2 regions of the Pseudoalteromonas sp. SG43-5 genome follow, and region 2 is predicted to be linked to the other one. Evidence: predicted binding sites of a transcription regulator. Region 2 holds the regulator's gene; the other holds the start of a gene.
The links. The regulator MetJ, encoded in region 2, represses methionine synthesis genes. The targets are predictions, from matches to a motif close to TAGACGTCTAGACGTCTA.

Region 1: metA (homoserine O-succinyltransferase) is a predicted target of MetJ. The motif match lies at 2,220-2,237, and genes of this name have one in related genera.

The regions. Positions count from the first base shown of each region.
Region 1 covers NZ_JACJFA010000005.1:160,626-165,068, forward strand. The annotation lists gene ettA (energy-dependent translational throttle protein EttA) at 1-1,110, opposite strand, end outside; gene H5161_RS07565 (porin family protein) at 1,444-2,091, shown strand; gene metA (homoserine O-succinyltransferase) at 2,302-3,249, shown strand; gene H5161_RS07575 (homocysteine S-methyltransferase family protein) at 3,239-4,312, shown strand; gene metH (methionine synthase) at 4,322-4,443, shown strand, end outside.
Region 2 covers NZ_JACJFA010000012.1:27,990-32,432, reverse strand. The annotation lists gene metL (bifunctional aspartate kinase/homoserine dehydrogenase II) at 1-668, opposite strand, end outside; gene metB (cystathionine gamma-synthase) at 838-2,085, opposite strand; gene metJ (met regulon transcriptional regulator MetJ) at 2,375-2,695, shown strand; gene H5161_RS13075 (malic enzyme-like NAD(P)-binding protein) at 2,760-4,001, opposite strand.

The sequences.
Region 1 (4,443 bases), on a different contig from region 2:
TTTAAACAGCGTTGATTTACCCGCGCCATTCGCGCCAATAATGCCCACAATGGCACCTTTTGGCATGCTAAAGCTTAAGTCATCAATTAAAACTCGATCGCCAAAACTCTTACGAAGATTAGTTACTTCAAGTACTTGGTCACCTAAACGCGGACCAGGTGGGATAAACATCTCGTTAGTTTCGTTACGTTTTTGGTAATCAGACTGCTGCATTTCAGTAAACTGAGCCATACGTGCTTTTGACTTAGCTTGACGACCTTTAGGGTTTGAACGAACCCATTCAAGTTCTTGCGCAATTGATTTTTGACGTGCTTTTTCAGATTTTTGTTCTTGCTGTAAGCGCGCATCTTTTTGTTCAAGCCAAGAAGAGTAGTTACCTTCCCATGGAATACCTTCACCACGGTCAAGCTCTAATATCCAACCAGCTACATTATCAAGGAAGTAACGGTCATGCGTTACAGCCACAACAGTGCCTTCGTAATCGTGTAAGAAGCGCTCTAACCATGCAACCGACTCAGCATCCAAGTGGTTAGTAGGTTCATCAAGGATAAGCATGTCTGGTTTTTCAAGTAATAATCGACATATAGCAACACGGCGACGCTCACCACCTGAAAGGTGCTCAATTTTAGCATCCCACTCTGGCAGGCGAAGTGCATCAGCTGCGCGTTCTAAAACGTTGTCGATGTTATGACCATCGTGCGCCTGAATAACAGCTTCAAGCTCGCCTTGCTCTTTTGCAAGTGCGTCAAAGTCAGCGTCTTCCATGGTGTATTCGTTATACACTTCGTCAAGACGTTTAAGTGCATGTTTAACTTCGCCAACAGCTTCTTCAACAGTTTCACGTACTGTTTTACTTTCGTCTAAAACAGGTTCTTGCGGTAAATAACCAATTTTAGTACCAGGCTGAGGATGTGCATCACCTTCAAAATCTTGGTCAACACCGGCCATAATACGCAGTAACGTAGATTTACCAGAACCGTTTAAACCAAGCACACCAATTTTAGCGCCAGGAAAAAAGTGCAACGAAATATCTTTTAAGATAGTGCGCTTAGGTGGCACAACCTTAGATACTCGACTCATCGAGAATATAAATTTATCAGGTAAAACCATGGAGGAAAGCCTTCAAATAATAATAAAAATTTCAATGTTGTATTGTAGTGGCTGACGGGTGAAACAGTCAACGAATGCTGTATAGAACAATACACTTACCTAAGCGGTACTTTGTTTTGATTGCTCGTTAAAAACACTACTATTACAGGATTTCTATTGTGTAAAATTCTGTAATCTATTGTTTTATATTGTTCAAATACATTTCATTTTTAACAAAAGTGGTACAGTATATTTACAAGCTGTAAAGTATAAGCAAGTTATATAGGCAGGCCACACTTAGTTTGTTGTTAAACATCACATTATTAAATATTACAAAGGTTTAAAGGAATGAACATGAAAATAGTTACAAGGTTAGGGGCATTACTTTTAGGTTTATACTCATTTTCGAGCCAAGCAGACATACTCCACGTAAATGGTTATTACCAAGGAATAGGGATAGGGTCTACGCAAATTGATGTATACGAGAGTGATAGCATACAGTTTACAACGCTTTACGGCCGGTTTGGATATCAGTTTTCGCGTTACTTTGCATTAGAAGGGCGTATAGGTTTTGGGTTAAATGATGAGTCAACGCCTCTAAACGGAATTGTTTACACTCAGAACCCACAGGACGGTTCGCTGAGTTCAGAATTCATTAAGAGCGAAATCGATTCAAGCCTTGATTTGCAAACAAGTATATTTGTAAAAGCTAATTATCCAATTTCATCTCGAGCTGATGTGTTTTTATTTGGTGGCTATGGTAGAAATAAATTAAGTTACAATGAAGGCGACTTAAAAAACCTTGCAGAATCAATAACTGGTACAGATACAAATTCTACGCTAATAACTGAGCAAAACTACGATGAAGGCGGCGTAACGTACGGAACCGGCATTGACTTTAGGCTAACTCAACGCTGGCAAGTAAGTGCTGAATACCAATATTTTGATACAAATGAAGGCGATATTTACGCTCTTAATTTATCTGTAAATTATCGTTTTTAATTATAATAGCGCTACTGATTTTAGTAGCGCTATTTCAATTCACTAAAACAAAGTACTTCAATATAAATGCATTCCCTCTCATCTATAACTTTTAGTAAATCTTAAAAAAATCATGAATAAATTTCATTTGGACATCTATACATCTAGAGGTTGATATTTTTTACTTTCAGTTCATAATTAAGCCTCGGTTTTTATGAGCAGGAGTAAAGTATGCCAATTACAGTAAAAGACGAGTTGCCGGCAATTGCACGTTTACGTCAAGAAAACGTATTTGTAATGCCAAAAAGTCGTGCAAAAACGCAAGAAATACGCCCAATGCGTTTGGCTATTTTAAACTTAATGCCTAATAAAGTAGAAACCGAAGTTCAGTTTATTCGCTTACTTGCCAACTCACCTTTGCAAGTAAACGTAGAACTACTGCGCCTCGACACTCACCGCAGTAGCAGCAACTCAGAAGAGCACCTTGATACCTTCTACCGTTATTTTTCTGAGGTTAAAGACAACAATTACGATGCATTAATAGTAACCGGTGCGCCACTTGCCCATTTAGAATACGACGATGTAGCGTATTGGGATGAGCTAAAGGTCATTATTGATTGGGCTGAGCAACACGTTACCTCTACGTTATTTTCGTGTTGGGCAGCGCATGCAGCGTTATATCACCGTTACAATTTAAAACGCGATTTAAAAGACGATAAACTGTGTGGCGTATTTACTCACCAGTGTTATTTTGATCACGGTGCACTGACTCGCGGATTCGACGATACCTTTTTGGTACCTCACTCACGCTACGGCCATATTGATATAAATAAAATAAACGCCTGTGAAGAACTCGTTGTACTGGCAGGTTCTGAGCGAGTAGGGGCTTACTTACTTAAAAATAAATCGGGTAGCCAAGTGTTTATAACCGGCCACCCAGAGTACGACGCCGACTCGCTAAAAGCAGAATACGAGCGCGATTGTAAAAAAAGCCCTAATGCACCAAAGCCCGAAAATTACTTTCCGGATGACGATGCAACCAAACAACCTTCAAAAACGTGGCAAAGCCATGCTTTTTTACTTTTTTCGAACTGGTTAAATTACTACGTGTACCAAACCACACCGTATGATATTAATTTAGTTAGCCAAGACGTGAGGACTAACAACTATGCCGAATAACGCGCCTACAAATAATAAGCAAGCCGAAATAAGTGCCGCATTAAAAGAACGCATTTTAATTTTAGATGGCGCAATGGGCACCATGATCCAAGATCATAAGCTAGAAGAAGAAGACTATCGCGGAGAGCGTTTTAAAGACTGGCATGTATTAATTAAAGGTAATAACGATTTATTAAGCCTAACCAAGCCCGACTTAATCACTGATATTCATCGTGGTTTTTTATCAGCGGGCGCCGATATTATCGAAACCAACACGTTTAACTCGACCACTATTTCGATGGAAGATTACGACATGGCAAACCTAAGCCGTGAAATAAACCTAGAGTCGGCTAAATTAGCACGCGCAATTTGCGATGAATTTACGGCTAAAACGCCAGAAAAACCGCGCTATGTAGCCGGTGTTTTAGGGCCGACATCTAAAACGTGTTCAATTTCGCCAGACGTAAACGATCCGGGTTACCGAAATGTCACCTTTGATAAGCTAGTTACTGCGTATGTAGAGTCTACCCTTGCATTAATGGAAGGCGGCGCCGATTTAATACTAATCGAAACTATATTCGACACGCTTAATGCAAAAGCCGCCTCGTTTGGCGTAGAAGAAGCCTTTGAGCAAGCAGGGCGCACATTACCAGTTATGATCTCGGGCACTATTACTGACGCTTCTGGCCGTACGCTTTCTGGGCAAACAACCGAAGCATTTTATAACTCTATTCGCCATATTAAGCCTATTTCGATTGGTTTAAACTGCGCGCTTGGCCCTGATTTACTGCGCCAATATGTAGAAGAGCTTTCGCGCGTGTGCGAAACCTTTACATCGGTACACCCTAATGCGGGCTTGCCTAATGAGTTTGGTGAATACGACTTAGAAGCGCCTGAAATGGCAGCCGAAATTATCGATTGGGGTAAATCGGGCTTTATTAATATAGTAGGTGGATGTTGTGGCACCACGCCTGCGCATATTCGTGCTTTTGCAAAAGGTTTAGCAGGCGTTAAACCACGCCAATTGCCAGAGCTTGAAGTACGCATGCGTTTATCAGGCCTTGAAGCCTGTAACTTAAATTAAGGAGCCAACATGACCCAACAAATAGCAGTATTTACTAATGTCGGCGAACGTACCAATGTAACCGGTTCTGCCATGTTTAAACGTTTAATCATGGAAGAAGACTTTGAAGCCGCGCTAACAGTGGCCCGCGA
Region 2 (4,443 bases):
GTGCTAAACACTCCCTGTGTATCGGTCCAAATACATACTTGCTTAGCATTACAGTAATTTGCAAGTAGTGTTGCACTATAATCGCTACCGTTGCGTCCAAGTGTTACGGTCTCACCTTTCGTATCGGCGGCAATAAACCCAGTAACAACATTTATCTTATTAGGCAAAATTGACTGTCGACATTGCTGCGCATTTTGCGCATGCATTAATTCACCATCGTTTAAGGTAAAAAGACTACGGGCATCTTGAGCACACGCCTCAATATTTAACTGCTGTAAATAAGTAGCGAGTAAACGTGCTGACCACAGTTCCCCATGCGCAAGTAACGCAGCCTCTTTTAGCTGCTCAGCTTGAGCAAGTTCTGCAATATTACTAAGCTCGGTATTTAGTGTTCTAAGTGCGCAGCGCTTTAAATCAGCTTGTAATAACTGCTCAATTAAATCGCTTTGATGGTTATTTAACTGCAGTAAAATATCAGCGACAGCTTGCGTGTCTTGCAGTTGATAACTTTGCCACAACGACACAAGTGTATCTGTAGTTTTACCTGCAGCAGATACCACAACACAGTCGCCCGGCTGAGTATGCCCAATAATTATTTTAGCTACGCTTTGATAGCGCTCACTAGAGCTTAAGCTTGAACCACCAAATTTATGTACACAATTGACCATATTTATACCAATTCGCTTAATTAAGTTGTCTATTTTGAGGTAAGAAAACCGTATCGATAACAAGGCAAAAATTTCGTTATTTAGTTGTTCTATATTAGGAATTTTTAACGATGTTATCGTGCGGTTTAATCCCTCAAATTGATTAGGTATTATTGCGGATTGGTATTAATTACCAAAGCGCTGGACGGGCTGCACTTAATTTAACGTTTCCACCAGAAGTGCCAGCACCTTTGCCTACACGGCCAACATTTTTATTTTGCCCTGGTTTTACAAGTTCAAATACTCGTTCAAAGTCAGCTATTAAATCGTGTATATCTTCAATCCCAACCGAAATACGAATAAGCGTATCGCCCACACCCGCTTCTAAACGTGCCTTTGCCTCCATACCTGCGTGCGTCATAGTTGCAGGGTGACAAATTAAGCTCTCTACGCCACCTAGTGACTCAGCTAAACTAAACGTTTTAAGGCTAGTTAAAAATGCTGCCGCGTCGTTTATATCGCCTTTAATATCAAAACTAACCATGCCACCAAAGCCAAGTTGTTGTGCTTTAGCAAGTTCATGTTGAGGATGCGACTCAAGTCCAGGATAGTAAACTTGGCTTACAAAATTGGAGCTTTCAAGGTACTCAGCTATTGCTAGCGCATTTTCTTGGTGCTGCCTTAAGCGCACATTTAAAGTACGTAGACCACGAAGCGTTAAATAACTATCAAAAGGAGCGCCCGTAATACCAATATTATTTGCCCACCAAGCAAGCTCATCACCAAGCTCTTGTGTTGCAGCAATAACAGCGCCGCCCACTACATCTGAGTGCCCGTTAATATATTTAGTAGTTGAATGCACCACAATATCTACACCAAACTTAATAGGGTTTTGTAAGGCAGGAGACAAAAACGTGTTATCTGCGGCAACCAATGCACCGCATTGCTTAGCAACATCGGTAACCGCTTTAATATCGGTTAAACGAAGTACTGGGTTACTTGGAGTCTCTATCCAAATAAGCTTAGGTTTAATTGCTAAAATTTGTTGAAGGCTTTTTTCTTTTGTTAAATCTAATACTTCAAGCTTCAATAGTCCGCGTTTTTGTAACGATGTAAATAAACGATAGCTTCCACCATAACAATCATGTGGAATTACTAACGTGTCGTCACTGTTAAGTAGCTGAGTAGCTAAATGCACGGCAGCCATACCAGTGGCCGTAATTATGCCACGAGCGCCACCTTCAAGCTTAGCAAGCGTCTCTGCTAAAATATCACGATTAGGGTTACCACTGCGGCCATAATCATACTCACGCTTAGTATCAAAGTCGGCAAACGAATAAGTCGTTGATAAATAAATTGGCGGCACCACTGCACCATGATGTTTATCAGCATCAACGCCGTTACGTACAGCAATGGTCGCTTTGTTTTTTTCGCTCATATTCGTCACCTGATTAATTTGGATGTTTAGACGTCTAAAAGAGTAAGTTATCCGTTTTAATAAGTCAAAGGGTTTTAAAGCTCTAGATGGCTAAAGTTAGGTAAGGCGTTTGCTAGTATCACATTTTAGCTCACAAAAGTGAGCTTATTTTTACATCCCAAATAGGCTTATTAAGATAGATCGGTATCTATTATTTGACTATCTTTTTTAAATCGATAGAATTTCACGCATATTTACACGCTTTTTATACCGTGTGAGAAATTAATAATCTGAGGCAACGATACATCTTATGGCTAAATGGAATGGTGAGTATATTCACCCATACGCAGAACACGGGAAAAAATCAGAGCAAGTTAAAAAGATCACCGTTTCGATCCCACTAAATGTATTAAAAGTTTTAACGGATGAGCGTACGCGTCGTCAAATCAACAACCTTCGCCATGCAACAAATAGTGAATTGCTATGTGAGGCGTTTTTGCATGCATTTACTGGCCAACCTTTACCAAATGACGATGACCTACGTAAAGACAACGCAGAAAAAGTACCAGAAGAAGTTAAAAAGATAATGCAAGAAATGGGTTTAGAAGTGCCTATTTTAAACGAAGAATAAATCGTTACCTTTTTAATCAAAAAACCTCAGCATTGCTGAGGTTTTTTTGTTTAAGCGTTATATATTACGCCATATAGTTTTCAGGCAAGTCAATTTGCGCAACACCCGACTCTACCGCAGCAAGTGCTACAGCTTTAGCTATACGCGGTAGTAAACGCGGATCCATTGGTTTTGGAATAATATACTGCGCACCAAACTCTAGCTTATCTACGCCTGCGGCTTTTAAAACTTCTGCAGGTACAGGCTCTTTGGCAATACTACGAATAGCCTCAACTGCAGCAATTTTCATTTCATCGTTAATCGCGCTTGCACGTACATCAAGTGCACCACGGAAAATAAACGGGAAACATAAAACATTGTTAACCTGGTTAGGGTAATCAGAGCGCCCTGTTGCCATAATTAAATCGTTGCGTGCGCCGTGAGCAAGTGCAGGATCGATCTCTGGATCTGGGTTTGAACATGCAAACACGACCGGTTTTTCTGCCATTAGTTTTAAATCTTCGGCAGCTAACAAGTTAGGACCCGAAACACCAACAAACACATCAGCATCTGCAATTACATCTTGCAATGTGCGTTTATCGGTATTGTTAGCAAAAAGCTGTTTATATTCATTTAAATCATCGCGACGAGTATGAATAACACCTTTGCGGTCAAGCATATAAATGTGTTCACGCAGTGCACCACACTTAATTAACAGTTCCATACACGCAACTGCAGCAGCGCCTGCACCTAAACATACAATTATTGCATCTTCAATTGATTTACCTTGTACTTCTAGTGCATTTAACATGCCGGCAGCCGTAACAATGGCGGTGCCGTGTTGATCATCATGAAAAACAGGAATGCCACAACGCTCTATTAATGCTTTTTCAATTTCAAAACACTCTGGTGCTTTAATATCTTCAAGGTTAATACCACCGAATGTGTCAGCAATATTGGCCACCGTGTTAATAAAGTCTTCTGTTGTTTTGTGCTTTACTTCAATATCAATAGAATCAAGCCCTGCAAAACGTTTAAACAATAACGCCTTGCCTTCCATTACGGGTTTAGACGCTAGAGGACCTAAATTACCCAAGCCCAAAATTGCAGTACCATTAGTGATAACCGCAACCATGTTACCTTTACCGGTATATTTATATGCATTTGCAGGATCTGCGGCAATTTCACGTACAGGTTCAGCGACGCCAGGGCTATAAGCTAGGGCTAAGTCTTGAACTGTTTCAGCTGGTTTTGTTAGCTCAATGCTAATTTTACCAGGTACGGGATGTGAGTGATAATGTAGTGCTTGTTCACGAAAGTCAGACATAACGCGATGGTATCCTGCAATTTAAGTTAAAGTGAGAGGTGGAGTCTTGGGGTACGATACCCTTATTATTTTTAAATTCCAAGCAATATCAGGTCTATCCTGTTATATGCTATATCCTTTAATTTTAAGAGGTTTTTCAGTAACTTTGCAGGATTATATAAACATTTGATAAATAAAAATTCACCAAAAAAGTAAGTTTTGAGGTGTGTTTATGTCTATTAAAATATTAAAAAAATGTATGTTTAACACATCATCATAAACTTAAAATAACAGCCTACTACACTACTTTAAAAACAGATAAGCCCACGTTAGCTACTTTTATCAACCTAGTTAAAATTTGTACTATTTAAAATATAGAGAATATCTATTCATTTGTCTGTAAAGGTTTATGCATACTCAGAATAAGAATAGGAAATAGTTATGCAAGGTGTGATGTAGCTCG